Regions from separate parts of the Streptomyces sp. NPDC107559 genome, predicted to be linked through region 3. Evidence: riboswitches for the same ligand, from Rfam matches in the RefSeq annotation. Region 3 holds a riboswitch; each other region holds the start of a gene.
What was found. A riboswitch is a leader RNA that binds a small molecule or an ion and turns the genes downstream of it on or off. The one in region 3 is predicted to bind cyclic di-AMP.
Positions count from the first base shown of each region.

Region 1 (9,565 bases), on a different contig from region 3:
GGGCCGGCACGATCCGCGCCGACAATCCCCGGCTGCTGGTGAACTCGCCCGAGCGGCGGGCCGCGCGGGTGGCGGCCGGGCGGCCGGAGTACCCCCTCAAGGTCACCGTGAGCGGATCCGGCGAACTGGACCCGGCCGCGAACTTCTGGCACACCGGCGGCGAGAAGGTCCTCTACACCACCGACCAGGGTGCCGGGCGGGCCCGCCGGGCGGGTCTGGCGACCGACGTCGTCGCGCTGGGGCCCGAGCTCGACTGGCGGCTGCTGCTGGAACACCTGCACGACGTACGGGGGGTGCGGCGGCTCATGGTCGAGGGCGGCGGCACCATCCACACCCAGCTGCTCCAGCAGGAACTCGCCGACGAACTCCAGCTCGTCCTCGCCCCGCTCTTCGTCGGCGACCCGGCCGCGCCCCGGCTGTTCGGCCCGGGGGCCTACCAGGGCGGCCGGCTGCGGCTGACGGAGACCCGGCGGATCGAGGACGTCGTTCTCATGCGCTACGAGCCCACCGCGCCCGGTGTCGCGGACGCCGTCTCGGCCGCCGACCGGCACTGGCTGGCGCTCGCCTGCGAACTGGCGGCCCTGTGCCCGCCGTCGCGGACCGCGTTCAGCGTGGGCGCGGTGGTGGTGGCCGCCGACGGCACGGAACTCGCCCGGGGCCACTCCCGGGAGGGCGGCGATCCCCTCGTGCACGCGGAGGAGGCGGCCCTGGCGAAGATCGACCCGGCCGACCCGCGGCTGCCCGGCGCGACCGTCTACAGCAGCCTGGAGCCGTGCGCCCGGCGGGCGTCCCGGCCGGCCCCGTGCGCGCGGCTGATCCTCGGCGCGGGGGTGCGGCGGGTGGTCACGGCCTGGCGGGAGCCGGACACCTTCGTCACCGGCGCCGACGGCAGCGGGCTGCTGGCGGCCGAGGGCGTGCATGTCGTCGTCCTGCCGGACCAGGAGGCGGCCGCCAAGGCGCCGAACCGCCATCTCCTGCCGGGCTGAGCCGACGCGCCGGACCTGGCCGCGCCCTGTCGGCGGTCTCTCCGGAAGCCCGTTCGTCGGTCCTTTCGCAAGCCGTCCGGCGGCCCTTCGTAAGCCCGCCCGGCGGGCCCGGAAACAATCGCTGTGCATTCCCTCCCGCGAATGGCGTATGCTGGTTCTACCGACGCGGGGTGGAGCAGCTCGGTAGCTCGCTGGGCTCATAACCCAGAGGTCGCAGGTTCAAATCCTGTCCCCGCTACTGAAGACTCAGGGCCGGAATCCAGTTCACGGATTCCGGCCCTGAGTGTTTTCACCACGGCTACCGGCGTTCCCGCGGAGCCGTTTTCGCCGCCGCCGTCATCCGGTCGGCCCAACATCGCTCGCCCTGCGCGCCGACTCCGGCGAATCTGGACCTTCGTGGCTGGAGACGGCGGGAGACGAGTGGTGCGCTCTGGTGACCTGACGGGTGAGGGGCCGCACGAGGAACCCGGCGCGGCCGAGGGGCCCGGCACGGCCGCGGACGACCACCTCGTCCCGTACGCACGCGCGGGCGGCCGCCTCTCGCCCGACCCCGCCCCGGATCCCGGACCGGTGTCCGGGCCGGACACCGGCCCCGGCGGCCGGGCAGCCGCCGTGCCCGCCTCGCCCACCGCACCCGCGGCCCCCGCATCCTCCGTACCGTCCAGGTCCTCCGTGTCCGCCGCCGCCGCCGGCGACGACCGGCGGTTCTGTCTCCTGCGGTCACTCCTCAGGGTGCTTCCCGCGCTGATGGCCGTCGGCGGGGCCGTCTACGGCATCTGCACGCCCCGCGGCTTCACCGGGGCGCCCCTGTTCACGGCCGCCCCGCTGGTGGCGGCCCCGCTGTACTCCTTCCTCGGCACCGCCGTCACGGGTGTGGCCGCCGTGGCCGGCGCGTACGCCGTGCACGCCCGGTCCGCCCGGGTCCCGGACGCCGACGCGGTCACCGAGATCGTCACCGTGGCCACGGTCGCCGTGATGGCCGCGGTCATCAACCGTGTCGTGCGCCGCGGCGACCAGCGCCTCGCCAGCGCCCGCGGGATCGCCGAGGCCGCCCAGCGCGCGGTGCTGCCCGAGCCCGCCGCCCGGATCGGCGGGTACGACGTCGCCGCCCGCTACGAGGCCGCCCAGGCCGACGCCTTCATCGGCGGCGACCTCTACGCCGTGCAGGACACCCCGCGCGGCGTACGGCTGGTCGTCGGGGACGTACGGGGCAAGGGCATGGGCGCGGTGTCGGCGGTGGCCGTGGTCATCGGGGCCTTCCGGGAGGCCGCCGAGCAGGAGGCGACCCTGGAGGCGGTCGCGCAGCGGCTGGAGCGGGCGCTGGCGCGCGAGGGCACCCGGCGCGACGGGCCCGACGCCTTCGAGGGCTTCACCACCGCCGTACTCGCCGAACTTCCGCACGGGGACGAGACGGTACGGATCCTCAACCGCGGGCACCCGCCGCCGCTGCTGCTGCACCCGGACGGCACCGTGCACCCCCTGCCCGCCACCGAGCCGGCTCTGCCGCTCGGCATGGGCGAGTTGGGCAGCCGGCCCGACCGCGCGGAGGAGACCCGGTTCCCCAGGGGTGCCACCCTGCTCCTGTACACCGACGGCGCCTCCGAGGCGCGCGACACCCAAGGCCGGTTCTACGACCCGGAGGAGCGGCTCGCCGGCCGCTCCTTCCACGACCCCGAGGAGTTGCTCGCCGCTCTCGCGCGGGATGTGCACCGGCACTGCGGGGGAGGTCTGACGGACGATATGGCCCTGCTCGCCGTCCGACGACCCTGACCGGGCTTTCGTCACATGGAGTGATCGCGCGACCCCCCTGCGCATAACATCTGAGTCACCATCAAAACCCCGGTGACTCCTGAGGCGTCGCCCCGAGCCTCGCACAAGGGTCAACTCGCCCGATTTCCGCCGGTCATCGCCTTAAGTCCTGGCCAAAAATGTTATTGATCAAGTGGAACGGCTTGGAATCCGGCCCTCGCGCCCATTAACGTTCGATAACGCAGCGCGGTCGTCCCAGCCGTCACAAGGCGGCTCCGTGCGCACGCGCCGAATCCCGCAAGGGAACCGGGGAACCAACACCCTGGGGTGAATCGCACGGCCACCACTGTCAGTGACATCAGTGACAGGCGGTATACGCGCGTAGGAGACCTTCCTGCTCCGAACCCGTCAGCTAACCCGGTAGGCGAGAAGGAAGGAAGGAGCACGCCCACGTGGCGTCCAACCCGCCTGCCCCAGAGGCCCCGTTCGTGCCGAGCCAGCCCAGCACCGAAGCCTTCGGCTTCGACAGCTACCGCGCCGACGAGGGTCCGTGGGAGGAGTGGAATCCCACCGCGGAGACCGTTCGCCCCCCGCGTGGCAAGCATCGCGTCGCCAAGCAGCGTGGCGGGGGACTCGCCCGCAGCTCCACCGTCCTGGGCGTCGGTGTCATAGCCGCCGTCGCCGGCGGCGGAATGGCCAGCGCCAACACCGGCAAGCCTCCGGTCTCCATCTCCATGCCCGACCTTCCCTCCGTCGGCTCCCTGCTGTCGGACGAGAAGCCCGCCGACACCACGCAGGACGTCGCGACCCCGCTCAGCGGCATAGGCGTGACCAACGCCGAAACCGCCCAGGGCACCACCGACGCCGGTGAGGCGCTGCGCAGCCGGATCATGGCCCAGGCCGAGCAGCAGCAGACCCAGGTCGAGGCCAAGGCCGCCGCCGCTGCCGAGAAGGCCGCCGCCGACGCGGCCGCCAAGGCGGAGCAGGAGGCCAAGGACAAGGCCGAAGCCGCCAAGAAGAAGGCGGAGGAGGAGGCCGCGAAGAAGGCCGAGGCCGAGCGCCTGGCCGAGCTCGCCAAGCAGTACACGCTGCCGACCTCCTCGTACACGATCACCTCGACCTTCGGCGAGGCCGGCTCCATGTGGTCCTCCGGGTACCACACGGGCCTCGACTTCGCCGCGCCCACCGGAACGCTCATCAAGGCGATCCACAGCGGCACGATCACCGAGGCGGGCTGGGCCGGCTCCTACGGCTACCGCACGATCCTCACCCTCGACGACGGCACCGAGCTGTGGTTCTGCCACCAGTCCTCGATCAGCGTCAGCGTCGGGCAGAAGGTCGCCACCGGCGATGTCATCGGCCGGGTCGGCGCCACCGGCAACGTCACCGGTCCGCACCTGCACCTGGAGGTCCACCCGGGCGGCAGCGCGGACGGGATCGACCCGATGGCCTGGCTGCGCGGCAAGGGACTCACCCCCTGACGTCCCCGTCCCCCCGGGTTTCCTGACCTCCGGCAGTCCTGGCGACATCCCCCCGACGCCAGGACTGCCGGTTTTTCGCTGCGTGCGACCGGTCACGGCCCGCGGGGCACGGGTCGCGGGTCGCGGCAGCGGTGGGAGTGCCGGACGGCCGTGCGGAATATCACCTTCCGCGCTGGACGTTGACATTTAGCATGACTTCTCTTCGCAAGCTCGGTTCCTCCGACCTCGAGGTCTTCCCGCTCGCCCTCGGCGGCAACGTCTTCGGCTGGACAGCCGACCAGGACCAGTCCTTCGCCGTACTCGACGCCTACACGGCCGCGGGCGGCAACTTCATCGACACCGCGGACTACTACTCGGCCTGGGTCGACGGCAACCAGGGCGGCGAGTCCGAGACGATCATCGGCGACTGGGTCAGGGCCCGCGGCAACCGCGCCGACGTCGTCATCGCCACCAAGGTCAGCCAGCACCCCGAGTTCCCGGGTCTGACCGCCGCCAACATCAAGGCCGCCGCCGACGCCTCGCTGCGCCGCCTCGGTACCGACCACATCGACCTCTACTACACCCACTTCGACAAGCCCGAGGTGCCGGTCGAGGAGATCATCGGCGCGCTCGACGAGCTGGTGCGGGCGGGCAAGGTGCGCCAGATCGGCGCCTCCAACATCTCCCCCGAGCGGCTGCGCGAGTCCGTGGAGTTCTCCGACCGCGAGGGCCTGGCCCGTTACGTGGCCCTCCAGCCCCACTACAACCTGGTCTCGCGCGACACCTACGAGGGCGAGCTCCAGGACGTCGCCGACCGGTTCGGCCTCGCGGCCGTCCCCTACTTCGCCCTTGCCTCCGGATTCCTCACGGGCAAGTACCGCCCCGGTACGACGGTCGACAGCGCGCGGGCCACCGGCGCCGCCAAGCACCTGGAGACCGACCGCGGACGCAAGGTCCTCGACGCCCTCGACGAGATCGCCGGCGCCCATGACGTCCCGGTCGCCACCGTCGCCCTGGCCTGGCTGGCCGCCCGGCCCACGGTGCTCGCCCCGATCGCCTCCGCGCGGACGGTGGAGCAGCTGCCCGCCCTGCTCGGGGTCGCGGAGCTGGAGCTGACGGAGCCGGAGTTCGCGCGCCTCACGGAGGCGTCGGCCTGATCCGGCCCGGCCGTCTCCCCCGGCCCCGGGGCTACTACCGGTACGGGTTGTAGCCGGGGTACGCGGTCGCCGGATACCCGTACGCCGGCCAGCCCACCGGGGCAGGCGCCGGCATCATCACCGGTACCGGCGGGGCCGTCGCCCGCGCCGCGTAGTCCAGCGCGGGCCGCGCCACCTCCCGGCGCTGCCACAGCTCGTGCAGCAGTTCCCGCTCCCGTACGACGAAGTCGCTGCCGGCCCGGCCCCGGCGCCCCCTGCGCCGCAGGGCCGCGAGCGAGGTCGCGTACGCCTCGTACTGCGCCACCGTCCGCTCGGCCGGCTTGCCGAGGTGGTGCCCGGCGTACTCGCGGGCCAGCCGCCGGGCCCGCATCGAGCCGAGCGCGTACGGCTCGGCAGGGGTCAGCCAGCCCGCGGCGACGTACGCGGGCAACTCCTCGTACACCGCCCGCAGTTCGCGCTGGCGGGTCCAGATCACCAGCCAGGTCAGCAGGCCGAACGCGGGCACCATGAACAGCCCGTACACGGCGAAGAACCCGTACTCGCCGAAGGCCGCGGAGCCGTTCCAGAACGCGTGCATGCCCATCGCGAGCAGCAGTCCGCCCGGCGGCAGCAGCACCCGGCGCACACGCTGCCGGTCCGCGCAGAGCGCGGCGAGGCCGAAGCCGATGCCGGTGAGGACGGTGAACAGGGGGTGCGCGAACGGCGACATGATGACGCGGACGAAGAAGGTCGCCGCGGTGACGGAGGCGATGCCCCGGTCCCCGCTGAGCTGGTCGGTGCCGAAGGCGGTGCCGATATAGAGGATGTTCTCGGTGAACGCGAAGCCGGTCGCGGTCACCCCGGCTATGACGACCCCGTCGACGATGCCGGTGAAGTCCCTTCTGCGGAAGAGGAAGACGAGCAGCACGGCGGCGGCCTTGGCGGACTCCTCGACCACGGGCGCTATCACGGTCGCGCCGAGGGTGTCGGCGCCCGACGGATCGGCCGTCGCCGTCGCTATCCACTCCGTCGCGAAGCTGTTGGCGACGATCGCTATCAGCGCCGCGGCGCAGGCGCCCCAGGCGAAGGCGAACAGCAGGTTGCGCCAGGGGCCCGGCTGGACCCGGTCCAGCCAGCGGAAGGCGGTGACGAGCAACGGCACCGGCAGGACCGCGAGTCCGAGCCCGACCAGGAATCCCTCGGTGCCAGTCTGGCGGCGCACCAGCGCCAGGATGACGAGCCCGGAGAGCGCCAGCAACGTGATCACGGCGCCGTACCGCACCCCGGTGCGCTGCCACCAGCGTGGGTGCCGGACCCCGCCTCCGGCGGGGCCGAAGGGGTGCGTCGGATAAGGGGGAACGGTCGCCACGGCATTGACCCTAACGAGGGAGGGCTGGTCTTGCTGTTCCTTTTGTGCCGCCGGCCCGGCGGCCCGGACGGCCGTGTCCACCACGGCTGCCACGGCCGCCGCGGCTACAGCGGCCGCTGCTCCTGCGGCTCGCGGTGCTGTATGCGACGGAAGAGCAGATCGTTCACGACATGTCCCTTGTCCAGTCCCTGGCCCTCGAAACGGGTCACGGGCCGGAACGCGGGACGGGGCGAGAAACCGCCCTCGGCACGGGTGTTCTCGAAGTCCGGGTGCGCGTCGAGCACGTCGAGCATCTGCTCGGCGTACGGCTCCCAGTCGGTGGCGCAGTGCACGAGCGCGCCGGGCCGCAGCCGGGTCGCGGCGAGGTCGAGGAACTCCGGCTGGATCAGCCGCCGCTTGTGGTGGCGCTTCTTGGGCCACGGGTCGGGGAAGTAGACGCGCAGCCCGGCGAGGGAGTCGGGGGCGAGCATCTCGCGCAGCAGGATGATGGCGTCCCCGTTGGCCACCCGGACGTTGGACAGCCCGTGGTGGTCGGCGAGGTTGAGCAGGTTGCCCTGGCCCGGGGTGTGCACGTCCACGCCGAGCACGTTGGTGTCCGGGTCGGCGGCGGCCATCTGCGCGGTCGCCTCGCCCATCCCGAAGCCGATCTCCAGCACCACCGGGTTGCCGTTGCCGAACAGCTCGCCGAGGTCGACGACGCGCTGCCCGTCGATGTCGAGCCCCCACCGGGACCACAGCCGCTGCAACGCGTCCGCCTGTCCCGTGGTCACCCGGCTGCGCCGCGGCTGGAAGCTGCGGATCCGCCGCTCGAAGTGCGATCCGGCGGGATCGGCCTGCGGGCCGTCGGGAAAGCGAGGCTCTCCCTTCGGCCGGGCGGGCCGGTCGGGCACATCGGTGCCGGACCGGTGCCGATGTGCGTCGGGGGCGGACCGGGGCGCTTCGGGGGAGGTGTTCAGCTCAGACACAGTGGAGTCGATTTTACGGCGCCCGCCGACGGCCCCGGCCGTGGCGGTCTTCCCGGCCGCGACCGTCCGTCTGGCCGGGGCCGTCTTCCCGGCCATGACCGCCTTCCTGATCACGGCGGTCTTCCCGGCCGTGACCGCCCGCCCGGCCGTGACCGCCCGCCTGCCCGGGACCGTCCGCCTGGTCGTGGCGGTCTTCCCGGCCGTGGTGGCTCCTGGGGCGGCCGTCCCCGCCGTCGTGGTTCCCGTCCTCATGCCGAGCCCAGTACGGTCAGCGCCCTGCGGGCCACCTCCCGTCCGATCGGCAGCGAGGCCGTCGCCGCCGGCGAGGGCGCGTTCAGCACATGCACGGCCCGCGCGCCCTCCCGGATCAGGAAGTCGTCCACCAGCGTCCCGTCCCGCAGCACGGCCTGGGCCCGCACCCCCGGCGCCGCCCGCACGAGATCCCGCTCGGTCACCTCCGGCAGCAGCCTGCGCACCGCCTGCACGAACGCCCGCTTGGACACCGATCTGTGCAGCTCGCCCATCCCGTACCGCCAGTGCCGCCGGCCCATCCGCCAGGTTCCGGGCCAGGTCGCCGTACCGGCCAGGTCCCGAGGGCGTACGACCCCCCAGCCGTACCCCTCGCGGGCCAGCGCCGGTACCGCGTTGGGCCCGACGTGGACCTCCCTGTCGATCCCGCGGGTGAGGTGCACCCCGAGGAACGGGAACGCCGGATCGGGCACCGGATAGACCAGCCCGCGCACCATCTCCGGCCGCGCCAGCTCGTAGTACTCGCCCCGGAACGGCACGATCCGCACCTCGGGCTCGTCCCCGGTCAGCCGCGCCACCTCGTCGCAGTGCAGGCCGGCGCAGTTGACCAGCACCCGCCCGCGCACGACGTCCCCGCGCGCGGTCCGCACGGCGACGCCCCGCTCCGGCCGCCGGTCGATCCGTACGACCTGCGCCCCGTAGCGGATCTCCGCTCCGGAGGCCTCGGCCAGCCGGCGGGCGACCGCCGCGAAGTCGCACACGCCCGTCGTGCCGACGTGGATGGCGGCCAGGCCCCGCACCTCGGGCTCGTACTCCGTGATCTGGGCGGCGCCCAGCTCCCGTACCGGGATGCCGTTCTCCCGGCCGCGCTGGACGAGTGCGTGCAGCCGGGGGAGTTCCTCGCGGCCGGTGGCGACGATCAGCTTTCCGGTCACCGCGTGCGCGATGCCGTACTCCGCGCAGAACTTGATCATCTCGGCGGCGCCGCGCACCGCGTACCGGGCCTTGAGGGAGCCGGGCCGGTAGTAGATCCCGCTGTGGACGACACCGCTGTTGCGCCCGGTCTGGTGCCGGGCCGGGCCCGGCTCCTTCTCCAGCACCGTCACCCGGGTGCCCGGCGCGGCACGCGTGATCGCGTACGCCGTCGACAGCCCGACGATCCCGCCGCCGATCACGAGCACGTCGCAGTCGTACCCGCCGTACCTGCCGGGACCGGCGTGCTCGCCATGACCGCCGTACTCGCCGTACCTGCCGTACTCGCGGTGACCGTCGTGGGCGATCTCCCGCACCTGCACCACCTCCCGGCTCCGATAGTGCACTGCGCCACTGACAACGCCCTCAAACCCGGCAGGCGCCGCGTGTGTCGCGGACTCAGGCCGGAGCCATCATCAGCAGCGGCCGCGCCCGCTCGCGCAGCTCGACCACGCGTGGTTCGTCGCCGTACGGCTCCAGCCGGTGCAGCAGGTCCTTCACGTACTCGGTGGTGCGCGCCGAGGAGATGCGCCCGGCGACCTCCACCGCCCGCACGCCCTGCTCGCACGCCGCGTCGAGGTTGCCCGACTCAAGCTCGGCGACGGCCGAGACGACCAGGCGCAGGCCGTGCGAGCGCACGAACTCCTCCGTCGGCTTCGACAGCGCCTGCTCGGTGAAA
Region 1 is NZ_JBVKBD010000003.1:651,401-660,965, forward strand. It holds gene ACZ7OY_RS14415 (dihydrofolate reductase family protein) at 1-986, shown strand, start outside; tRNA gene ACZ7OY_RS14420 (tRNA-Met) at 1,151-1,224, shown strand; gene ACZ7OY_RS14425 (PP2C family protein-serine/threonine phosphatase) at 1,410-2,756, shown strand; cyclic di-AMP (ydaO/yuaA leader) riboswitch at 3,012-3,177, shown strand; gene ACZ7OY_RS14430 (M23 family metallopeptidase) at 3,188-4,216, shown strand; gene ACZ7OY_RS14435 (aldo/keto reductase) at 4,408-5,352, shown strand; gene ACZ7OY_RS14440 (PrsW family intramembrane metalloprotease) at 5,387-6,700, opposite strand; gene trmB (tRNA (guanosine(46)-N7)-methyltransferase TrmB) at 6,805-7,665, opposite strand; gene lhgO (L-2-hydroxyglutarate oxidase) at 7,914-9,233, opposite strand; gene ACZ7OY_RS14455 (MFS transporter) at 9,286-9,565, opposite strand, start outside.
Region 1: another riboswitch for cyclic di-AMP. It lies ahead of ACZ7OY_RS14430 (M23 family metallopeptidase); the one in region 3 lies ahead of ACZ7OY_RS07470 (M23 family metallopeptidase).

Region 2 (9,565 bases), on a different contig from region 3:
GCGGCTGGCCGGAGCGACGCGGCGGCAGGTGCTGCGCCTGGTGGCCGCCGAGTCGCTGCTGGTCGTCGGGGTCGGCGCCGTGCTGGGACTCCTGGTGGCGGGCGTCGACCTGGCGGGCATGTGGTGCGCGCTGCGCGTGCTGTCGGTGCGCGCCGTGATCGAGCTCCCCTGGACGGCCCTCGGCGGGGCCGTCGGCGCCTGCGCGGCACTTGCCGTGATCTCCTCCGTCCTGCCCGCCTGGATCGCGTTGCGCCGGTGCGGGGACACGCCGGGAATGTCCCGGTGAGGCCCGCTGTTGTAGGCCTCGTGACTGGCATGCACCGATCAGTGGGTGCGATGCCGGTGAGAGGAGAATGCATGGCCCGCAACGAGGTCCGTCCCGTCGTGACGCTGAAGTCGACGGCCGGGACCGGTGTGACCTATGTGACGCGCAAGAACCGCCGCAACGACCCGGACCGGCTGGTCCTGCGCAAGTACGACCCGGTGGCAGGGGCGCACGTCCCCTTCCGCGAGGAGCGATGACCACGGTCCACGCTCCGGCGCGCCGCTGACCGCGGCCACCGACGCCCGATCGAACCGAAGGAGAACGCAGCCATGAAGGTGCGTACGTCGCTGCGCGCGCTCAAGTCCAAGCCGGGGGCGCAGGTCGTCCGGCGACGGGGTGTGACGTTCGTCGTCAACCGGAAGAACCCCCGCTTCAAGGCCCGCCAGGGCTGACCCGGTCTCAACCCCGGGTGTCCGTACGGGCCGCCGCCGCGGTTCGCCTGCGGGCCGTGCGTTCGTCGTGCACGAACAGCGCCAGGCCGCAGGTCAGCACCGCGGCGGCGGCCCACACCGCGTGCACGCCCACCGCCACGGTGAGGGCCGCACCGCCCAGCGCGCCGGCCAGGAACGCCAGGATGACGGCCGTGAACTGACCGGCCCGGCGCGCCGCCTCCCGGTCGCCGTCGACGAGCGCCTCGTACGCGCTCTGTGTCGCGGTCCGGAGGTTCCCCGTCGTCATCGTGCTGTTGTAGGCGGTGTCCACGAGTTTGCGGAACGCGGTGATCTGCACGGACGCGGTGAACGAGATCAGTACGACGACCAGCGCGTCCGGTGCGGTGGCGGGCAGCAGCCCGACGCCCGCCAGCACCACGATCTCCAGCACCAGCGCCGCCACGGGAGGCCACCGCACGACGCCGGCCGGCCGGGGACGCTTGAGCGTCTCCGCCGCCACGACACCCGCGATGAACGCCAGGATCGGCGGAACGTGGCGCCACGCCTGCCCCCACTGCCTGTGGGCCGCCTCGATGCCGAACAGGACCACGTTCCCCGTCTGCGCGTTGGCGAAGACGCCGTCCAGGCTCACGAAGGTATAGGCGTCCAGCGCCCCGCCGACCATCGCCAGGAGCACACCCAGTCGCACCGACTGCGACGTCGGCAGCGGTTCCGGGACGCTCACCCTCCACCTCCGGCGGCCGGCTGCGCAGCGGCCTTCGCCCTACGCTCTCACCCACCCCGTGCCGCCACGGCGCACGACACGAGCGCCGGGCGTACGGCACGGGGGGGTGGCGTACGGCGCAGGCCGGTGGCGTACGACCCCCGCTGCGGCCCGCTCAGGCGCGGAGCGCGCCCAGGGCCGCGAGCAGCCGGTCGACGTCGTTCTCGTCGGAGTACGGTGCCAGGCCGACCCGCACCGCCCCTTCACCGCCGAGCCCGAGGCGCACGGAGGCCTCCAGCGCGTAGAAGGAGCCGGCCGGGGCGTCGACGCCGTGGTCCGCGAGATGGCGCGAGACGTCCGCCGACCGGTGGCCGGCCACGGAGAACAGCAGGGTCGGGGTGCGGTGCGCGGCGCGGGAGTACACCGTCACACCGCCGAGGTCCGCCAGCCCGCGCTCGATCCGGGCCCGCAGGGCGTCCTCGTGGGCCTCGACGGCCGTGAAGGCGGCGCGCAGGCGCTCCTGCCGCGTGCCCTGCGCGCCGGGCGCCAGGTCGGCGAGGAGGTCCACCGCGGCACGGGCGCCCGCCAGCAACTCGTAGGGCAGCGTGCCGAGTTCGAACCGCTCCGGCACGGCGTCCGAGGACGGCAGCAGCTTGTCGGGCCGCAGCGTCTCCAGCAGTTCGGGCCGGCTCACCAGCACGCCCAGGTGCGGCCCGAGGAACTTGTAGGGGGAGCACACCAGGGTGTCCGCACCGAGCTCGGCGAGGTCCACGGTCGCGTGCGCCGCGTAGTGCACCGCGTCCACGTGCAGCAGCGCCCCGGCGTCGTGTGCCAGTCGGGCCACGGCGGGGATGTCGGGGCGGGTGCCGATCAGGTTGGACGCGGCGGTCACGGCGACCAGCCGGGTGCGCGACGACAGCACCGCCTCGATGTGCTCGGGCCGCAGCTCGCCCGTGGCCGGGTCGAAGTCCGCCTCGCGGACCCGCGCGCCCACGGCCTCCGCCGCCTGGATCCAGGGCCGGATGTTGGAGTCGTGGTCGAGCCGGGTGACGACCACCTCGTCGCCCGCGTTCCAGGTCTTGGCGAGGGTGCGGGCCAGGTCGTAGGTGAGCTGGGTGGCGCTGCGGCCGAAGACGACGCCGCGCGCCGGTACGCCGGTCAGGTCGCCCAGCGCGGCGCGGGCGGCGGCGACGACCGCCTCCGCGTTGCGCTCGCCCTCGGTGGTCTGCCCCCGGTTGGCCAGGGGTGCGGCCAGCGTCTCCACCATCGCGTCGATGACGGGCTGCGGCGTCTGGGTACCGCCGGGAGCGTCGAACCGGGCGGACCCGGACTTCAGGGCGGGGATCAGGGCGCGGAGCGCTGCGACGTCGAAGGCCATGCCAACTCCCTGGGACAAGGGGGTGAGGTGCGTGCATCCCACCCGTACCGGGCGGTTACCGCACATGATCGCAGTTCGGGTGTCCCGCCGCGGGGCCGGGTCCGTCTCACCGGCGGCTTCCACGGCCTCGGCAGGCTGCGCCAAGTCCCGGAATGCGAGACGCCCTAGCAGGCACTCCCTGTGACGACGTCGGTACGCGATAAGAAAATGCTGTGAATTCGTGAGGCGCCTGAACGCCTCCGGGCCCGGCTCCGTATGGGACGAGGGATTTTCATACCCGGAGCCTCGTCACGACGCGTAGGAGTTTTCCGTGGGACGCAACACGCGCAGACGCCCAACAGGCGCACGACGCGCGACCTTTGCCGCAGCCGCTCTGATCCTGGGCGGCGGAGGACTGGTCGTGGCGAACGTGTACGCCTCCGCGAGCGAGAGCGGGCAGGGCGGCGACACGCAGCAGTCGGGCGGGTGGGGTCCCGGCACGATCGACTGTCCGGACGTCGGCGACAGTCTGACGGACGTTCCCGATGCTGCCCGCGCGGACGTCGACAAGGAACTCGCGCTGCTGGACCAGCAGGTCGCGGAGGCCTACAAGAAGCTCCAGGAGTCGGCGCAGGCCGTCCAGGACGACAGCGGCTTCGCCGACAGCGAGATCATGAATCCGCTGAAGGAGACGCGGGCCGCGACGATCGAGCGCATCGCGGTCGCCATCGGCCAGGCCGGGGACCGTCCGGAGGATCTGGAGGCGCTGGCCGCCTGCACGCTGCGCCAGCAGACGCAGGATCAGGGCCAGCAGGGCCAGGGCCAGGACCAGGGTCAGCAGAACCAGGACCAGGGCCAGCAGAACCAGGGGCAGAACCAGGGGCAGGGTCAGGCCGGAAACGGCGGGCAGGCCGGAAACGGCCCGGTCGCTGCCGACTACGCGGACATCAACTCGGCCCAGCCCAACGCGCAGAGCCCCGCACTCCAGGCGGACGCCTCCCGCGGCACCTTCGCCACCAGCTGCGGTGTGAACGCCAACGGGCTGTTCAACTCCGACAACGTCATCGTCGCCCCGGGCGTCAGCAACGGAGCCCACCACTTCCACGACTACGTCGGCAACCAGTCCAACAGCGCCTTCGCCAGCGACGGCGACCTGGCGAACGCACAGACCAGCTGCCAGGACCAGGGCGACAAGTCGTCGTACTTCTGGCCCGTGCTGCGTCTCCAGAACGGCACCCAGGAGCGGGACGCCGGATCGCCCGGTGGCGGCACCGAGGGCAACGCCGGTCAGATCGTCACGCCCAAGCAGGTGACGATGACCTTCGTGGGCAACCCCCGCAGCAAGGTCACCGCCATGCCGCGGCTGCTGCGCATCATCACCGGCGACGCCAAGGCCTTCGTCAACGGCCCCGCCAACGCCAACGCGTCCTGGAGCTGCACGGGCCTGGAGGACCGGCAGTTGAAGGACAAGTACCCGCTCTGCCCGAGCGGCAGCGACGTCGTGCGCACGTTCAAGTTCCAGAGCTGCTGGGACGGACGGAACATCGACAGCGCCAACCACCGTACGCACGTGGCGTTCGCCGCCGCCGACGGCTCCTGCCCGAGCGGCTTCCAGGCCATTCCGCAGCTGGTGCAGCGCATCGTGTACGACGTGGACGCGCCCAGCTTGCAGGACGGCGGCCGTACGACCCCGCTGTTCGCGGTGGACTCCTTCCCCGAGAACCTGCACAAGCCGATCACGGACCACGGCGACTTCATCAACGTCTTCGACGAGAAGCTGATGAACGAGATGGTCGACTGCATCAACGGCGGCCGGCAGTGCGGCGTGGGCGCCGAGCCGGGCAACGGCGGCGGCGACAACGGGGCCGGTAACGGCGGCAACGGCGGCGACAACGGCGCGGGCAACGGCGGCGGCAACGGCGACCAGGGCCAGCAGACGCAGACCCCCGAGCCTCCGAAGGACGGGAACGGCGCGCAGGGGCAGACCGGTGGCGACACCGGTAACGGTGGCAACGCCGGTAACGGTGGCAACGCAGGCAACGGTGGCAACGCAGGCAACGGTGGCCAGGCGACCATGGAGCCGCCCGCCGCCACGGCCACCGCCACCCGTCCCGGCAACACCCAGCCCAAGCCCTACTCCTCCCCCTCGGCGACCAACCGCCCGAAGGACGACTCGGGACAGCAGGGTTCGGGCGGCAACGGCTCCGGCCTGGTCACCACCGCCCCCGAAGCCGACGACACGGCAGCCGCCGGATCGGGCTCGACGGGCGGCGCCGAGCAGACCCAGGCCGCGGACGACGGCGGGCAGGCCACCTCCGCCGCGCAGCCGGCCCCCCAGACCGTGCCGCAGACCGAACCGCAGGCGGTCCAGGGCGGTCTCGCCGAGACCGGCGCGCAGCTGTGGCCCGCGGCGCTCGGCGGCGTGCTCGCCATCGCCGGTGTCGTCCTGCTGATCCGCACCAGGCGACGCCCCGTGTGACGACGCCCGGGTGAGCACCCACGGCACGGCGCCCGGACCGGTACCGACGGTCCGGGCGCCGTGCCGATCCATGCCCGGCGTACCGTGCCGCCGTAACGTGCGAACTGCCCGGACGGAATGATCCGTCCGGGCAGTTCGCGGTTCGGGTGGGTCCTCGGTGTGAGTCCCGAGGGTCAGGCGGGCCGTGCCGCGCTGTGGATCGCCGCCTGCCCGGCGAAGAAGATGGACTCCTCGCGGATCAGGGCACCCGGCCCCGGGGCGTGGATCATCGTGCCGGGTCCGGCGCAGACACCGACATGGCTGGTGTCGCCGTGGAAGAAGATGAGATCGCCGGGCTGGAGGTCGGTGAGCGGGATCGCCGAGACCGTGCGGGCCTGGTCGGCCGCCGCGCGGGGGAGCGCGACCCCGGCGGCCCGCCAGGCTGCCTGGGTGAGACTGGAACAGTCGTACGACTCGGGGCCGGTCGCACCCCACAGGCACGGCCTGCCGATCTGGGCGCGCGCGAACTCGAGGGCCTTCGCGGCCTTGCCGCCGTACCCCGCCGGTTCCGGAATGCCGACCGCGACCGGGGCGGGCATGGCGGGGGCAGCAGGCATGGCAGGCATGGCAGGCATGGCGGGTGCCGCGGGCATGGCGGGTGCGGCGAACTGGCCGGTGTTCATCAGGGCGAACTGGCCCGTGTCGGCGGGGTTGCCCGGGTAGGCGGCGACCGCGGGGGCGCTCGGATAACCGGGGCTCACCGGGGCGCTCGGGTACGCGGCGGTCACCGGGGCGCTCGGGTACGCGGCGGTCACAGGGGCGCTCGGGTAGGCCGGGTCGGCAGGGGTGGCCGGGTAGCCGACGTCAGCGGGGGCGCCGAGGTAGGCAGGGCTCGCGGGGGCGCTCGGGTAGCCGGTGGCGACCGGGGCGCTCGGGTAGGCCCCCATGCTCGGGACGGCGCTGAACTGCCCCGTGTCGGCGGGGGGATTGGTGAGACCGGCCTCGAAGGGAAGGCTGAACTGCCCCGTGTCGACGGGGGTGTTCGGATAGGCGGCCACGCTCGGGATGGCGCTGAACTGCCCGGTGTCGGCCGGCGGGTTCGTCACGGCGGCATCGAGGGGGAGGCTGAACTGCCCGGTGGCGATGGGGGTGTTCGGGTATCCCGCGACACTGGGAACGGTGCCGAACTGACCGGTGGCGCCGGGAGCGCTCGGGTACTCGCCGCCTCCGGCGAGCGGGCCGGGGGCGGGCGACGGCTGGGTCAGCCACCCGGTGCCCTCGCCGAACAGCGGGTCCTGCTCCGGGACCGGCCAGCGCGGTGCGGCGGCCGGTGCGCTCTCCGGGGCCGGTGGAGCGGTACGCAGGGCGACCTGCCGGGTCAGCAGCCTCCGGGCCTGGGTGAGCTTCTCCTGGTTCTGCCCCTTGGCCGACCGCCGCGCGATCTGCCGTGCCGCGGTGTCAGCCACAGGCGTGGCCGCAGGCACGGGTGCGGGCGTGACCGCGAGAGCAGGCGTCACCGTGGGTGCGGCCGCGGGCGGTCCGGCCGGGAGCGCGGAAGGGGCGGCGGGCAGAGCCGGGAAGGCGTCCCGTGGGCGCTCCGGCGCGGCCGGGAGCGCGGCGATGGGCGCGACGGGCCCGGCGGTGAGCTCCGGGGCGCGCCGGGCGGGAGCCTCAAGTTCGGGGCGAGGGGCCGGAATGGCGGCCGGGAGCTCCGGCGCGGGCGCCGGTGCGGGACGGGCCGACGGGGCGGGCATCCGGTCGGCGGGCAGCACGGCCGCGACGATCGGGCCCACGTTGGCGCGCGCTCCGTCGAACCACTTCCGGGCGACGGCGTCGAGGGCGGGGTCGGACGGCTTGCGCTGGGCGGGACGCGCCGGGCGGCCGGTCCTGCGGTCGCCGACCGACATCGCGCGGGTGGCGTTGTAGGTCCCCGAGTCGGTCTCCGCGCGGTCGTAGAGGGTGTTGATCCGCTGCCGGATCTCCTCGCCGCTGACCGCGTCCGACATACCGGGGAGGCCGAGACCTTCGGGGCGCTTGTCGCGTCCTGGCGCCATCGGCGACGTACTCCTTCCGTGCTCCGCCTACCGAGTTAGCTGTCGGGTTCGGGCGGAGGTTCCGGAAGGCGTGCCCTACGGCCCTTGCCCCGCAGGGCGGTTGGGCCGATTCACCCCAAAGGATCGGTTGGGTCCCCGGCTCCGGCGGCCGCAGTGGTTCACCGGACTCGGCGGAGGCAGCGCGGCCCGGCGGGATTCGCCGGAGGAACCGAGCGGCCTGGCGCCAACTTAGCTAATTTGTGCGGCTCGTGTGAAGGTTGAAGTGCGGTATGTCCGATACGTATTGTGACCTTCATTTCCCTCCGTCGCGCTCCGGGCCGGAGGCGAGAGGGGTGGGGGTGGGGCGGCGGCCGTCGCGCTCCGCGCCCTGTTGGCTCGATCGCTTCGCTCGCTTCGATCGGTGCACGTGAATCGATTGTCGTGACGATCGATTCCGTCGTCGAATCTTGAATCGGCATACGATTCAGTCGTACGCTCTGTGTGCTCATCCGCCGTCGCTCTACGAGGTAGTCATGGACCGCACCCGCCTTCAGCACCTCCTGGCCCGCGAGAGCGCCGAGGCCGACCGTCGCAACCCCCGCTCTAAGACCGCCTACGCGCGGTCCGAGCATCTCTTCGGCCGGGTGCCGATGACCTGGATGAACAAGACCGCCGGTGCCTTCCCGCGCTATCTGGACACCGCGCGCGGCGCCAGGGTGACCGACATCGACGGACACGAGTACATCGACTTCTGCCTCGGCGACACCGGCGCGATGGCCGGCCACTCGCCGGCGGTGGTGGCCGAAGCCGTCCGGCACCGTTTCGCCGAGCTGGGCGGCGCGACCGCGATGCTGCCCACCGAGGACGCCGAATGGGTCGGCGCGGAGCTGACCCGCCGCTTCGGGCTCACCCGGTGGAGCTTCTCGCTGACGGCGACGGACGCCAACCGCTGGGCCATCCGGCTCGCCCGCGCCGTCACCGGCCGCTCCAAGATCCTCGTGAACGGCTACAGCTACCACGGCAGCGTCGACGAGTCGCTCATCGTCGTCGGGCCCGACGGCCTGGGCGCCGCTCGGCCCGGAAACGTCGGTGCACCCTGCGACGTCACGCTGACCAGCAGGGTCGCCGAGTTCAACGATCTGGAGCGGCTGGAGCGCGAACTCGCCCACGGCGACGTCGCCGCCGTCCTGATGGAGCCCGCGCTGACCAACATCGGCATCGTGCTCCCCGAACCCGGCTACCTGGCCGGGGTCCGCGCCCTGACCCGGCAGTACGGCACCCTCCTCATCAACGACGAGACGCACACCTTCTCCGCCGGTCCGGGCGGCTGCACCGCGGCCTGGGACCTGGAACCGGACGTCCTGACCATCGGCAAGGCGATCGGCGGCGGCATCCCCGCGGGCGCCTACGGCCTCTCCGCCGACCTGGCCGACCGGCTGCTGTCCCGCGCCGATCTCGACCTGGTGGACATGGGCGGCGTCGGCGGCACCCTCGCGGGCAACGCGCTGTCCGTCGCCGCGATGCGCGCCACCCTGGAACACGTCCTCACCGACGACGCCTTCACCCACATGTCCGAGCTGTCCGAGCGCTTCGAGGCAGGGGTGCGCGCGGGCATCGCCGCCCACGGTCTGCCCTGGTCCGTCAGCCGCCTCGGGGCACGCACCGAGTATCGCTTCGCCGACCCGGCCCCGCGCACCGGCGCCGAGTCCGCGGCGGCCGGCGACACCGAGCTGGAGGACTTCCTCCACCTCTATCTCGCCAACCGCGGCATCCTGCTGACCCCGTTCCACAACATGGCGCTCATGTGCCCCGACACCACGGAGCAGGACGTGGACACCCACACCGGGCTGTTCGCCGCCGCCCTCGCCGAACTCGTCGGCTGACGTGCGCCGATAGGGTGGGCGCGAGCCGCCGGGAAGGAAAGGGGACCAGCAGACGTGGACGAGATCGACCGGGCCATCCTGCGGGAACTTCAGACCGACGGGCGTATCGCGTACGCCGACCTCGGCCCCAAGGTCGGCCTGTCCGCCTCCGCCGCCCGGCAGCGGCTGCAACGCCTGCTGGACTCCCGGGCCGTCCAGGTAGTCGGCGTGACCGACCCGATGGCCATGGGCGGCCAGGCCATGGCACTGCTCGGCATCGGCGTGGACGGCGACCCGCGCACGGTCGCCGACGCGCTCGCGGAACGGCCCGAGGTGGTCTACTCCGTACTCACCTCGGGCGGGTTCGACCTGTTCGCCGAGGTGGTCACGCCCGGCCCGAAGGACCTCCTGGACTTCGTCAACGACGTCGTCAGG
Region 2 is NZ_JBVKBD010000010.1:1,070-10,634, reverse strand. It holds gene ACZ7OY_RS27050 (ABC transporter permease) at 1-286, shown strand, start outside; gene rpmG (50S ribosomal protein L33) at 358-522, shown strand; gene ACZ7OY_RS27040 (50S ribosomal protein L36) at 595-717, shown strand; gene ACZ7OY_RS27035 (YoaK family protein) at 725-1,441, opposite strand; gene ACZ7OY_RS27030 (cysteine desulfurase-like protein) at 1,596-2,798, opposite strand; gene ACZ7OY_RS27025 (DUF1996 domain-containing protein) at 3,109-5,256, shown strand; gene ACZ7OY_RS27020 (C40 family peptidase) at 5,430-7,289, opposite strand; cyclic di-AMP (ydaO/yuaA leader) riboswitch at 7,298-7,472, opposite strand; gene ACZ7OY_RS27015 (transaminase) at 7,802-9,151, shown strand; gene ACZ7OY_RS27010 (Lrp/AsnC family transcriptional regulator) at 9,206-9,565, shown strand, end outside.
Region 2: another riboswitch for cyclic di-AMP. It lies ahead of ACZ7OY_RS27020 (C40 family peptidase); the one in region 3 lies ahead of ACZ7OY_RS07470 (M23 family metallopeptidase).

Region 3 (9,565 bases):
GGTCGGGGCGGTGCTCGAATCGGGCGCCCCCATGGTGTCCATCGCCGGCGGTGAGCCGCTGATGCATCCTCAGATCGACGAGATCGTGCGCCAGTTGGTGGCCCGGAGGAAGTACGTCTTCCTCTGCACCAACGCGATGCTGCTGCGCAAGAAGATGGAGAAGTTCACCCCCTCCCCCTACTTCGCCTTCGCCGTGCACATCGACGGGCTGCGCGAACGGCACGACGAATCGGTCGCCAAGGAAGGTGTGTTCGACGAGGCCGTGGCGGCCATCAAGGAGGCCAAGCGGCGCGGCTTCCGGGTGACCACCAACTCGACCTTCTTCAACACCGACACCCCGCAGACCATCATCGAGGTGCTCAACTTCCTCAACGACGACCTCAAGGTCGACGAGATGATGATCTCGCCCGCCTACGCCTACGAGAAGGCACCCGACCAGGAGCACTTCCTGGGTGTGGAGCAGACCCGCGAGCTGTTCAAGAAGGCCTTCGCGGGCGGCAACCGGCGCAAGTGGCGGCTCAACCACTCCCCGCTCTTCCTGGACTTCCTGGAGGGCAAGGTCGACTTCCCGTGCACCGCCTGGGCGATCCCGAACTACTCGCTGTTCGGCTGGCAGCGCCCCTGCTACCTGATGAGCGACGGGTACGTGCCGACGTACCGCGAGCTGATCGAGGACACCGACTGGGACAAGTACGGCCGGGGCAAGGACCCGCGCTGCGCCAACTGCATGGCGCACTGCGGCTACGAGCCCACCGCCGTCCTCGCCACCATGGGATCGCTGAAGGAGTCGTTGCGCGCCATGCGCGAGACGGTCTCCGGGAACCGCGAGTGACGTCATGACGGCCATCTCCTTGGGGGTTCCCGAGGTGCCGGCCCGGCCGATCGCCCAGCGGCGCGCGTCGCGGCGGATCGACGTCGGGCCGGTGGCCGTCGGGGGCGGCGCGCCGGTGTCGGTGCAGTCGATGACGACGACGCGGACGTCGGACATCGGGGCGACGTTGCAGCAGATCGCGGAGCTGACGGCGTCGGGGTGTCAGATCGTGCGGGTGGCGTGTCCGACGCAGGACGATGCGGACGCGCTGGCGACGATCGCGCGCAAGTCGCAGATCCCGGTGATCGCGGACATCCACTTCCAGCCGAAGTATGTGTTCGCGGCGATCGAGGCGGGCTGTGCGGCGGTGCGGGTGAACCCGGGCAACATCAAGCAGTTCGACGACAAGGTCAAGGAGATCGCGCGGGCGGCGAGGGACCACGGGACGCCGATCCGGATCGGGGTGAACGCGGGTTCGCTGGATCGTCGTCTGCTGCAGAAGTACGGGAAGGCGACGCCGGAGGCGCTGGCGGAGTCGGCGCTGTGGGAGGCGTCGTTGTTCGAGGAGCACGACTTCCGGGACATCAAGATCTCGGTCAAGCACAACGACCCGGTGATCATGGTCGAGGCGTACCGGCAGCTGGCGGCGCAGTGCGACTATCCGCTGCACCTGGGTGTGACGGAGGCGGGTCCGGCGTTCCAGGGCACGATCAAGTCGGCGGTGGCGTTCGGTGCGCTGTTGTCGCAGGGGATCGGGGACACGATCCGGGTGTCGTTGTCGGCTCCGCCGGTGGAGGAGGTCAAGGTCGGGATCCAGATCCTGGAGTCGCTGAACCTCAGGCAGCGTGGTCTGGAGATCGTGTCGTGTCCGTCGTGCGGGCGTGCGCAGGTGGATGTGTACAAGCTGGCCGAGGAGGTCACGGCGGGGCTGGAGGGCATGGAGGTCCCGCTGCGGGTCGCGGTCATGGGTTGTGTGGTGAACGGTCCGGGTGAGGCGCGTGAGGCCGACCTGGGTGTGGCGTCCGGCAACGGCAAGGGCCAGATCTTCGTCAAGGGCGAGGTCATCAAGACCGTCCCCGAGTCCAAGATCGTGGAGACCCTGATCGAGGAGGCGATGAAGATCGCCGAGCAGATGGAACAGGACGGCGTCGCGGCAGGGGAGCCGGCCGTCACCGTGAACTGAACGGCACGAACCGAAGGGGGCCCGAGCGTGACCATTCTGGAGACCATCCGGGGACCACGCGACCTTAAGGCGCTGTCCGAGGCGGAACTCGGTGAACTGTCCGAGGAGATCAGGGACTTCCTGGTGCACGCGGTGGCCAGGACCGGCGGACACCTCGGGCCCAACCTGGGGGTGGTGGAACTCTCCATCGCGCTCCACCGGGTCTTCGAGTCGCCGGTCGACCGCATCGTCTGGGACACCGGCCATCAGAGCTATGTGCACAAGCTGCTGACGGGACGTCAGGACTTCTCCAAGCTGCGCGGCAAGGGCGGCCTGTCCGGCTACCCCTCGCGCGAGGAGTCCGAGCACGACATCGTCGAGAACAGCCACGCCTCCACCGCGCTCGGCTGGGCGGACGGCCTCGCCAAGGCACGCCAGGTGCAGGGGGAGAACGGCCATGTCGTCGCGGTCATCGGCGACGGCGCGCTCACCGGCGGGATGGCCTGGGAGGCGCTGAACAACATCGCGGCCGCCAGGGACCGGCCGCTGATCATCGTCGTCAACGACAACGAGCGCTCCTACGCGCCCACCATAGGCGGCCTCGCCAACCACCTGGCGACCCTGCGCACGACCGACGGCTACGAGCAGGTCCTGGCCTGGGGCAAGGACGTACTGCTGCGGACCCCGGTGGTCGGGCCCACGCTCTACGAGTCGCTGCACGGGGCGAAGAAGGGCTTCAAGGACGCCTTCGCACCGCAGGGCATGTTCGAGGACCTGGGGCTGAAGTACGTCGGGCCGATCGACGGCCACGACCTCAAGGCCGTCGAGTCCGCGCTGCGCCGCGCCAAGCGTTTCCACGGGCCGGTCCTCGTCCACTGCCTCACCGAGAAGGGCCGCGGCTACGAACCCGCCCTCGCCCACGAGGAGGACCACTTCCACACCGTCGGCGTGATGGACCCGCTCACCTGCGCGCCGCTCGCCCCGGCCGGCGGGCCGTCCTGGACCTCGGTGTTCGGCGACGAGATGGTCGCGATCGGGGAGGAACGCGACGACGTCGTGGCGATCACCGCCGCGATGCTGCACCCGGTGGGCCTCGGCAAGTTCGCGGCCCGCTTCCCCGACCGGGTCTGGGACGTCGGCATCGCCGAGCAGCACGCGGCCGTCTCGGCGGCCGGCCTCGCCACCGGCGGACTGCACCCCGTCGTCGCCGTCTACGCCACCTTCCTCAACCGCGCCTTCGACCAGTTACTGATGGACGTGGCGCTGCACAGGTGCGGTGTCACCTTCGTGCTCGACCGGGCCGGCGTCACCGGTGTCGACGGCGCCTCCCACAACGGCATGTGGGACATGTCGATCCTCCAGGTCGTCCCCGGGCTCAGGATCGCCGCGCCGCGCGACGCCGACCAGCTCCGCGCCCAACTGCGCGAGGCCGTGGCCGTGGACGACGCGCCGACCCTGGTGCGCTTCCCCAAGGAGTCGGTGGGACCGCAGATCCCGGCCGTCGGCCAGGTGGGCGGCCTCGACGTCCTGCACCGCAGCTCGGGCACGCCCGAGGTGCTGCTGGTGGCCGTCGGCGTGATGGCGCCGGTCTGCCTCCAGGCCGCCGAACTCCTCGAGGCGCGCGGCACCGCCTGCACCGTGGTCGACCCCCGCTGGGTCAAACCCGTCGACCCGGCGCTGCCGGGCCTGGCCGCGGAACACCGGCTGGTGGCCGTCGTCGAGGACAACAGCCGCGCGGCCGGGGTCGGCGCGGCGGTCGCGCTCGCCCTCGGCGACGCCGAGGTCGACGTACCCGTACGGCGGTTCGGCATCCCGGAGCAGTTCCTCGCACACGCCAAGCGCGGCGAGGTGCTCGCCGACATCGGCCTCACCCCGGTCGAGATCGCCGGACGGATCAGCGCAAGCCTGGCAGTCAAGGAGAAACAGGGATGACCGAGGAGTTCGACCTCGCCGCGCTGCTGGCCGAGCGCGGGGCCGAGCGCTACGAGCTGCACGCCAAGCACCTCAACCACCAGCTCCCGCGCATGCTGCACACCATCGGCTTCGACAAGGTCTACACCCGCGCCGAGGGCGCCTACTTCTGGGACGAGGACGGCAACGACTACCTGGACATGCTCGCCGGGTTCGGGGTGATGGGCCTGGGCCGCCACCACCCCGTGGTCCGCAAGGCGCTGCACGACGTCCTCGACGCCTCGCTCGCCGACCTCACCCGCTTCGACTGCCAGCCGCTGCCCGGGCTGCTGGCCGAGCGGCTCCTCGCGCACAGCCCGCACCTGGACCGGGTGTTCTTCGGCAACAGCGGCACGGAGGCGGTCGAGACCGCGCTGAAGTTCGCCCGCTACGCCACCGGCAGGCCGCGGATCCTGTACTGCGACCACGCCTTCCACGGCCTGACCACCGGCTCCCTCTCCGTCAACGGCGAGTCCGGCTTCCGGGACGGCTTCGCGCCGCTCCTGCCCGACACCGCCGTCCCGCTCGGCGACCTCGACGCGCTGGCCCGGGAGCTGAAGAAGGGCGACGTGGCGGGCCTGGTCGTCGAGCCGATCCAGGGCAAGGGCGTGCACGAGGCCCCGCCCGGCTATCTGCGCGCCGCCCAGGAACTGCTGCACCGGCACAAGGCGCTGCTCATCGCCGACGAGGTGCAGACCGGGCTGGGCCGGACCGGCGACTTCTACGCCTACCAGCACGAGGACGGCGTCGAACCGGACCTGGTGTGCGTGGCCAAGGCGCTGTCCGGCGGCTATGTGCCGGTCGGCGCCACGCTCGGCCGGGACTGGATCTTCAAGAAGGTCTACTCGTCGATGGACCGGGTGCTCGTCCATTCGGCGAGCTTCGGGTCGAACGCCCAGGCCATGGCCGCCGGCCTGGCCGTGCTCTCGGTCATGGAGAACGACCAGATCGTCGCCAACGCCCGCGCCACCGGTGAGCTGCTGCGGTCCCGGCTGGCCGCGCTCACCGACAAGTACGAGCTGCTCGCCGACGTCCGCGGCCGGGGCCTGATGATCGGCATCGAGTTCGGCCGGCCGAAGTCGCTGAAGCTGCGCGGCCGCTGGAGCATGCTCCAGGCCGCGCGCAAGGGGCTGTTCGCGCAGATGGTGGTGGTCCCGCTGCTCCAGCGGCACCGGATCCTCACCCAGGTCTCCGGCGACCACCTCGAGGTGATCAAGCTCATCCCGCCGCTCGTCATCGGCGAGCGGGAGGCGGACCGGTTCGTCGACGCCTTCACCGAGGTGATGGACGACGCGCACAACGGGGGCGGGCTGGTCTGGGACTTCGGCCGGACGCTGATCAAGCAGGCGGTGGCCAACCGGTAGGCCGGGCGGGGTGTCGGTGCGCTGCGGCATGATGACGGCCGTGAACACCGAGATGCTCAAGGACATCTGGCAGCGGCTCCTCACCGACCCCGGCAAGTCGTGGGTGCTGTTCGAGCACGGCACCTGTGTCGTGCTCACCGCCCCGGAGGGAGACCTCGCGGACCAGGCCACCGGGATCCTGCGGGAGTTCGGACCGGTGCACGTCGGATCCCCGGCGGGGGACTTCGGGGTGATCGACCTCAAGGACGCCGAAGGATGGGTCGTCACCGGGCAGCACAACGACGTCCTCACCTACGTCGGCCCCGACGAGCCGCACGAACGGTCGGACATCGCGATAGGGGTGTTCGGGCGGTCCAAGCGCCACCGCGACGGCACCGAACTCCACGTCGTCCATGTCGAGGACAGGCGCGGCCGGGCGGACCAGGACTGATCACGGGCATGGGGATCACGGGCATGGGCGCCGGCACGGGCACGGATACAGGCACCGGCACGGATAGCGGCACCGGCACGTAGGCGGTCGCCGGGCCGTGCTCCAGGGCCTGCAGCTTGCGGTTTGCCTGAGAGGCAAGTTATTTGCCTGGGAGGCAATCGGCTGGCTCAATGGATCCCATGAGCTTCCCCGAAGCCGCCCCCGAGCCGCCGCTCGGCCCGGCAGCAGAGCCGGTCGCGGAACCGGCGGCGGAGACCGCCGAAGGTCTTCCGGCCGTCGCGCCGCGGCTGCGCGCCCTGCGCCGCCGGGCCGCACTGACCCTGGAGGCCGCCGCCCGCGCCGCCGGGCTGTCGCCCGCCCATCTCTCCCGACTGGAGACCGGGCAGCGCCAGCCCTCGCTGCCGATGCTGCTCACACTCGCCCGCGTCTACGGTACGACAGTCTCGGATCTGCTCGGCGAGACGGTCCCCGACCGGGACGCCGTGCTGCGCGCCGGTGACATGGAGCCGACCGCCGCGGGCGGCTGGACGTACTGGCAGGCCGGCTCGCCCGGCCGCGGGATGCAGCCCCTGCGGGTGCGTGTCCCGTACGGCTCGCAGGGCGACATCGTCCGCGTGCACCCCGGCGAGGAGTGGCTGTACGTCCTCACCGGGCGCCTGCGGCTGCGGCTGGCCGACGCCACCCATCTGCTCGGTCCGGGCGACAGCGCGCACTTCGACTCGCTGACCCCGCACCGTATCGCCGCTCAGGACCCCGCCGGGGTCGAGCTGCTGTTCGTACACACCCTGCTGCAAAGCCCGACGGCCGCCCTGTGCCTCGGCAACGTCATCGGAGAGAGGCCATGAGCGACATCGAGGAGAAGTTCCCCCGTGCCCTCTGGATCAGGCTGATCATCTACATCGCCGTGGGACACGTCCTCGCGGGTTTCATCTGGCTGCTCTTCGAGGTCGGCGCGCAACAGCAGTAGCCACCCGGTAGCAGTGGCCGCCCGGCAGCGGGCGGCCCCGGAGGCCGGAGCCCGGCGGCGGACCGCCGCCGGGCTCCGGCCTCCGGTCAGTCCAGGAGCCGCTCGCGCAGCCGTTCCCGGGTCCCGGGGGTCAGCTTGAGCCCCAGCTCCAGGTAGGCGTCGACGCCGCCCCAGTTCTCCTCGATGGTCTCCAGCGCCGCGGCCAGGTACTCCGCACGCGCGTCGAACAGGGGGCTGAGCAGCTCCATGACCTCGGGGGAGTAGCCCGCCGAGGACGAGTCGCTGCGGCGCACCTTGTAACGGCGGTGCGTGGCGTTGGACTCCAGGTAGTCGGCGAGGATCGCCTCGCGCTCCACCCCCAGGGCCAGCAGCGTCACCGCGATGGACAGACCGGCGCGGTCCTTGCCCGCCGCGCAGTGCATCAGGACGGGGACACCGTCCTCGGCGAGCGAGTGCAGCACCCGGGAGTGCTCGGCCGTCCGCTCCTTGACGATGGTGCGGTACGACATGATCATCCGGTGGGCGGCCTTGCCCTCGCCGAGGATCGCGCGCAGCTGCTCGATCTCGCCGTCGCGGACCATCTTCCAGAACTCGGAGCCGTCCGCCGGGTCCGACAGCGGCAGGTTCACATTGCGCACGCCGGGCAGCTCGACGTCCGGGCCCTCCAGCTTCTGGTCCGCCGCGTTGCGGAAGTCGAAGATCGTGTGCAGCTTCAGGGAGGACAGGAACGCCGCGTCCTCGTCGGTGGCGTGCGCCAGGTGACCGCTGCGGAACAGCACGCCGTGGCGCACCCGCCGTCCGTCGGCGGTGGGCAGCCCGCCGACGTCACGGAAGTTGCGCACTCCGGCCAGTTCGGGCTCGGTCGACGGGACCTGCTGCGTCAAGGGGGGCTCCTCCCGCTGGACCCGTCGGCGTGGCTCGGCGGGTGGCCGACGGGATGCGCTGTCGACGATACGACATCGGTTCGAGGGGGGCCGCGTTGTCCACAGGCCAAAGCCTCAATGCGCAGATCGCCGCTATTTGGAATCTCTGAGATGTATGCCCGAATTGAACCTTTCGTGCTAAGTCGCCCCGGAGTAAAGGCGGCTGAGTGGCAAGCGCGTGAGCAGGGTCATATCGGTGACCGTGAGTGGTACGTCATGTTCACGCAATCAGTGCGCTTTTTTGGGGAGATGTGAAGCGAGAGGGCGGTGAATTCACAGAGGGTAATCGGGATCTCTCGTAACGGATCAAGCAAATCGGGCAGATCCGGAAGGGGGCGCTTGTCCCCTTGCGGCGGGCTCGCTTAGGTTCCACACCGATCCGGACGGACGCCTAATCCTGCCGCCGCCCGGTGCCCGCACACTCACCCGTGCACGGCAGGAGCGGGGGACCCACAGGCTCGACCGCCTGGTCCCGTCACCGGAACAGGCTAGGGGTTCAGCCGCGCCGCGAGCGCGGCCGGGCATCTCCAGTCCGCACCCGACAGCTCACCTCGTAGGCGCCGGAGAGGAAATCGCCATGCCCGCGAAGGGTAAGCACCGCCGTCCCAAGACCCTGCGTCTCACCCGCTCGTTCGCCGTCGCCGGAACCGGCGGCGCCGCGCTCGCCCTCCCGCTGCTGGGAGCCACCGGTGCGCACGCGGCGACGCCGCAGTCCGCCGTCCAGTCGGTTCCCGGCACGGTCACGCAGTCCGTCGCGACGAGCGGCCAGAAGACCGCCGAGCAGGCTGCCGGGCAGAGCGCGGATGTCCGTACCTACACGGTGGTCGCCGGCGACTACCTCGCGAAGATCGCCGACGCGCAGCACGTCGACGGCGGCTGGCACCGGCTCTACCAGGACAACCGGGCGGCCGTCGGGGCCGATCCGTCGCTGATCCACCCCGGTCTGAAGCTCAGCATCGGCGCGCAGGCCGTGACGGGCGGGGACGCCCGGTCCGCCGCCCCGCAGGCCGCCGCGCCCAAGTCCCCGTCGGCGGAGTCCTCCTCCGCGAAGTCCGCGTCCACGGAGTCCTCGTCCGCGCAGTCCTCGGCGTCGAAGCCCGCAGCCCCGCAGGCCGCCGCGCCGCAGACCACCGGCAGCGGCTTCACGCTCCCGGTCGCCGGGGCCCCGATCGGCACCGCCTACCACGTGGCGGGCAGCATGTGGGCCAGCGGCCACCACACCGGCGTCGACTTCGTCGTCCCGACCGGCACCTCGCTCAAGGCCGTCGGCGCGGGCACCGTCGTCTCGGCCGGCTGGGGCGGCGCGTACGGCAACCAGGTCGTCATCCGGCTCGCCGACGGCCACTACGCGCAGTACGCCCACCTGTCCCAGCTCTCCGTCTCGGCCGGCCAGGCCGTGACCGCGGGTCAGCAGGTCGGCCTCTCGGGCGCGACCGGCAACGTGACGGGTCCGCACCTGCACTTCGAGATCCGCACCACGCCGGACTACGGCTCCGACATCGACCCGATCGCCTACCTCCGCGCGCACGGCGTCGCCGTCTGACCCGCGGGCCGTCCGACAGCCGGGCCGCCTGACAGCCGGGCCGTCTGACCGACGGGCCGTGCGGCTGACGGGCTGTCCGACCGACAGGCCGTCTCCCGCACGCGTCTCCGCCGTCGAAGGCCGGACCCCCACCCCCGGGGTCCGGCCTTCGGCGTGCCCGGGTGCGGGCACCGCGTCGACGTCCCGGATCGCACGCTTATTCCCCGATTGGGCAACTCTTTAGGAGTGGCTTATCTCACCGTCCGTCAACCCATGGCTACGGTCGCGTAGGTCACATTCGAAGGTGAATCATGAGCCGATGTGGCAGACGATTCGAAGAGTGACAGCAGAGCAGTGATCGGGTCGTACGTAGCGGTGGGGGACAGCTTCACCGAGGGCGTCGGCGACCCCGGCCCCGACGGGGCGTTCGTCGGCT
Region 3 is NZ_JBVKBD010000002.1:173,801-183,365, reverse strand. It holds gene hpnH (adenosyl-hopene transferase HpnH) at 1-832, shown strand, start outside; gene ispG (flavodoxin-dependent (E)-4-hydroxy-3-methylbut-2-enyl-diphosphate synthase) at 837-1,994, shown strand; gene dxs (1-deoxy-D-xylulose-5-phosphate synthase) at 2,022-3,905, shown strand; gene ACZ7OY_RS07495 (aspartate aminotransferase family protein) at 3,902-5,287, shown strand; gene ACZ7OY_RS07490 (hypothetical protein) at 5,319-5,717, shown strand; gene ACZ7OY_RS07485 (helix-turn-helix domain-containing protein) at 5,897-6,562, shown strand; gene ACZ7OY_RS07480 (DUF6126 family protein) at 6,559-6,684, shown strand; gene ACZ7OY_RS07475 (tyrosine-protein phosphatase) at 6,771-7,568, opposite strand; cyclic di-AMP (ydaO/yuaA leader) riboswitch at 8,021-8,182, shown strand; gene ACZ7OY_RS07470 (M23 family metallopeptidase) at 8,185-9,150, shown strand; gene ACZ7OY_RS07465 (SGNH/GDSL hydrolase family protein) at 9,484-9,565, shown strand, end outside.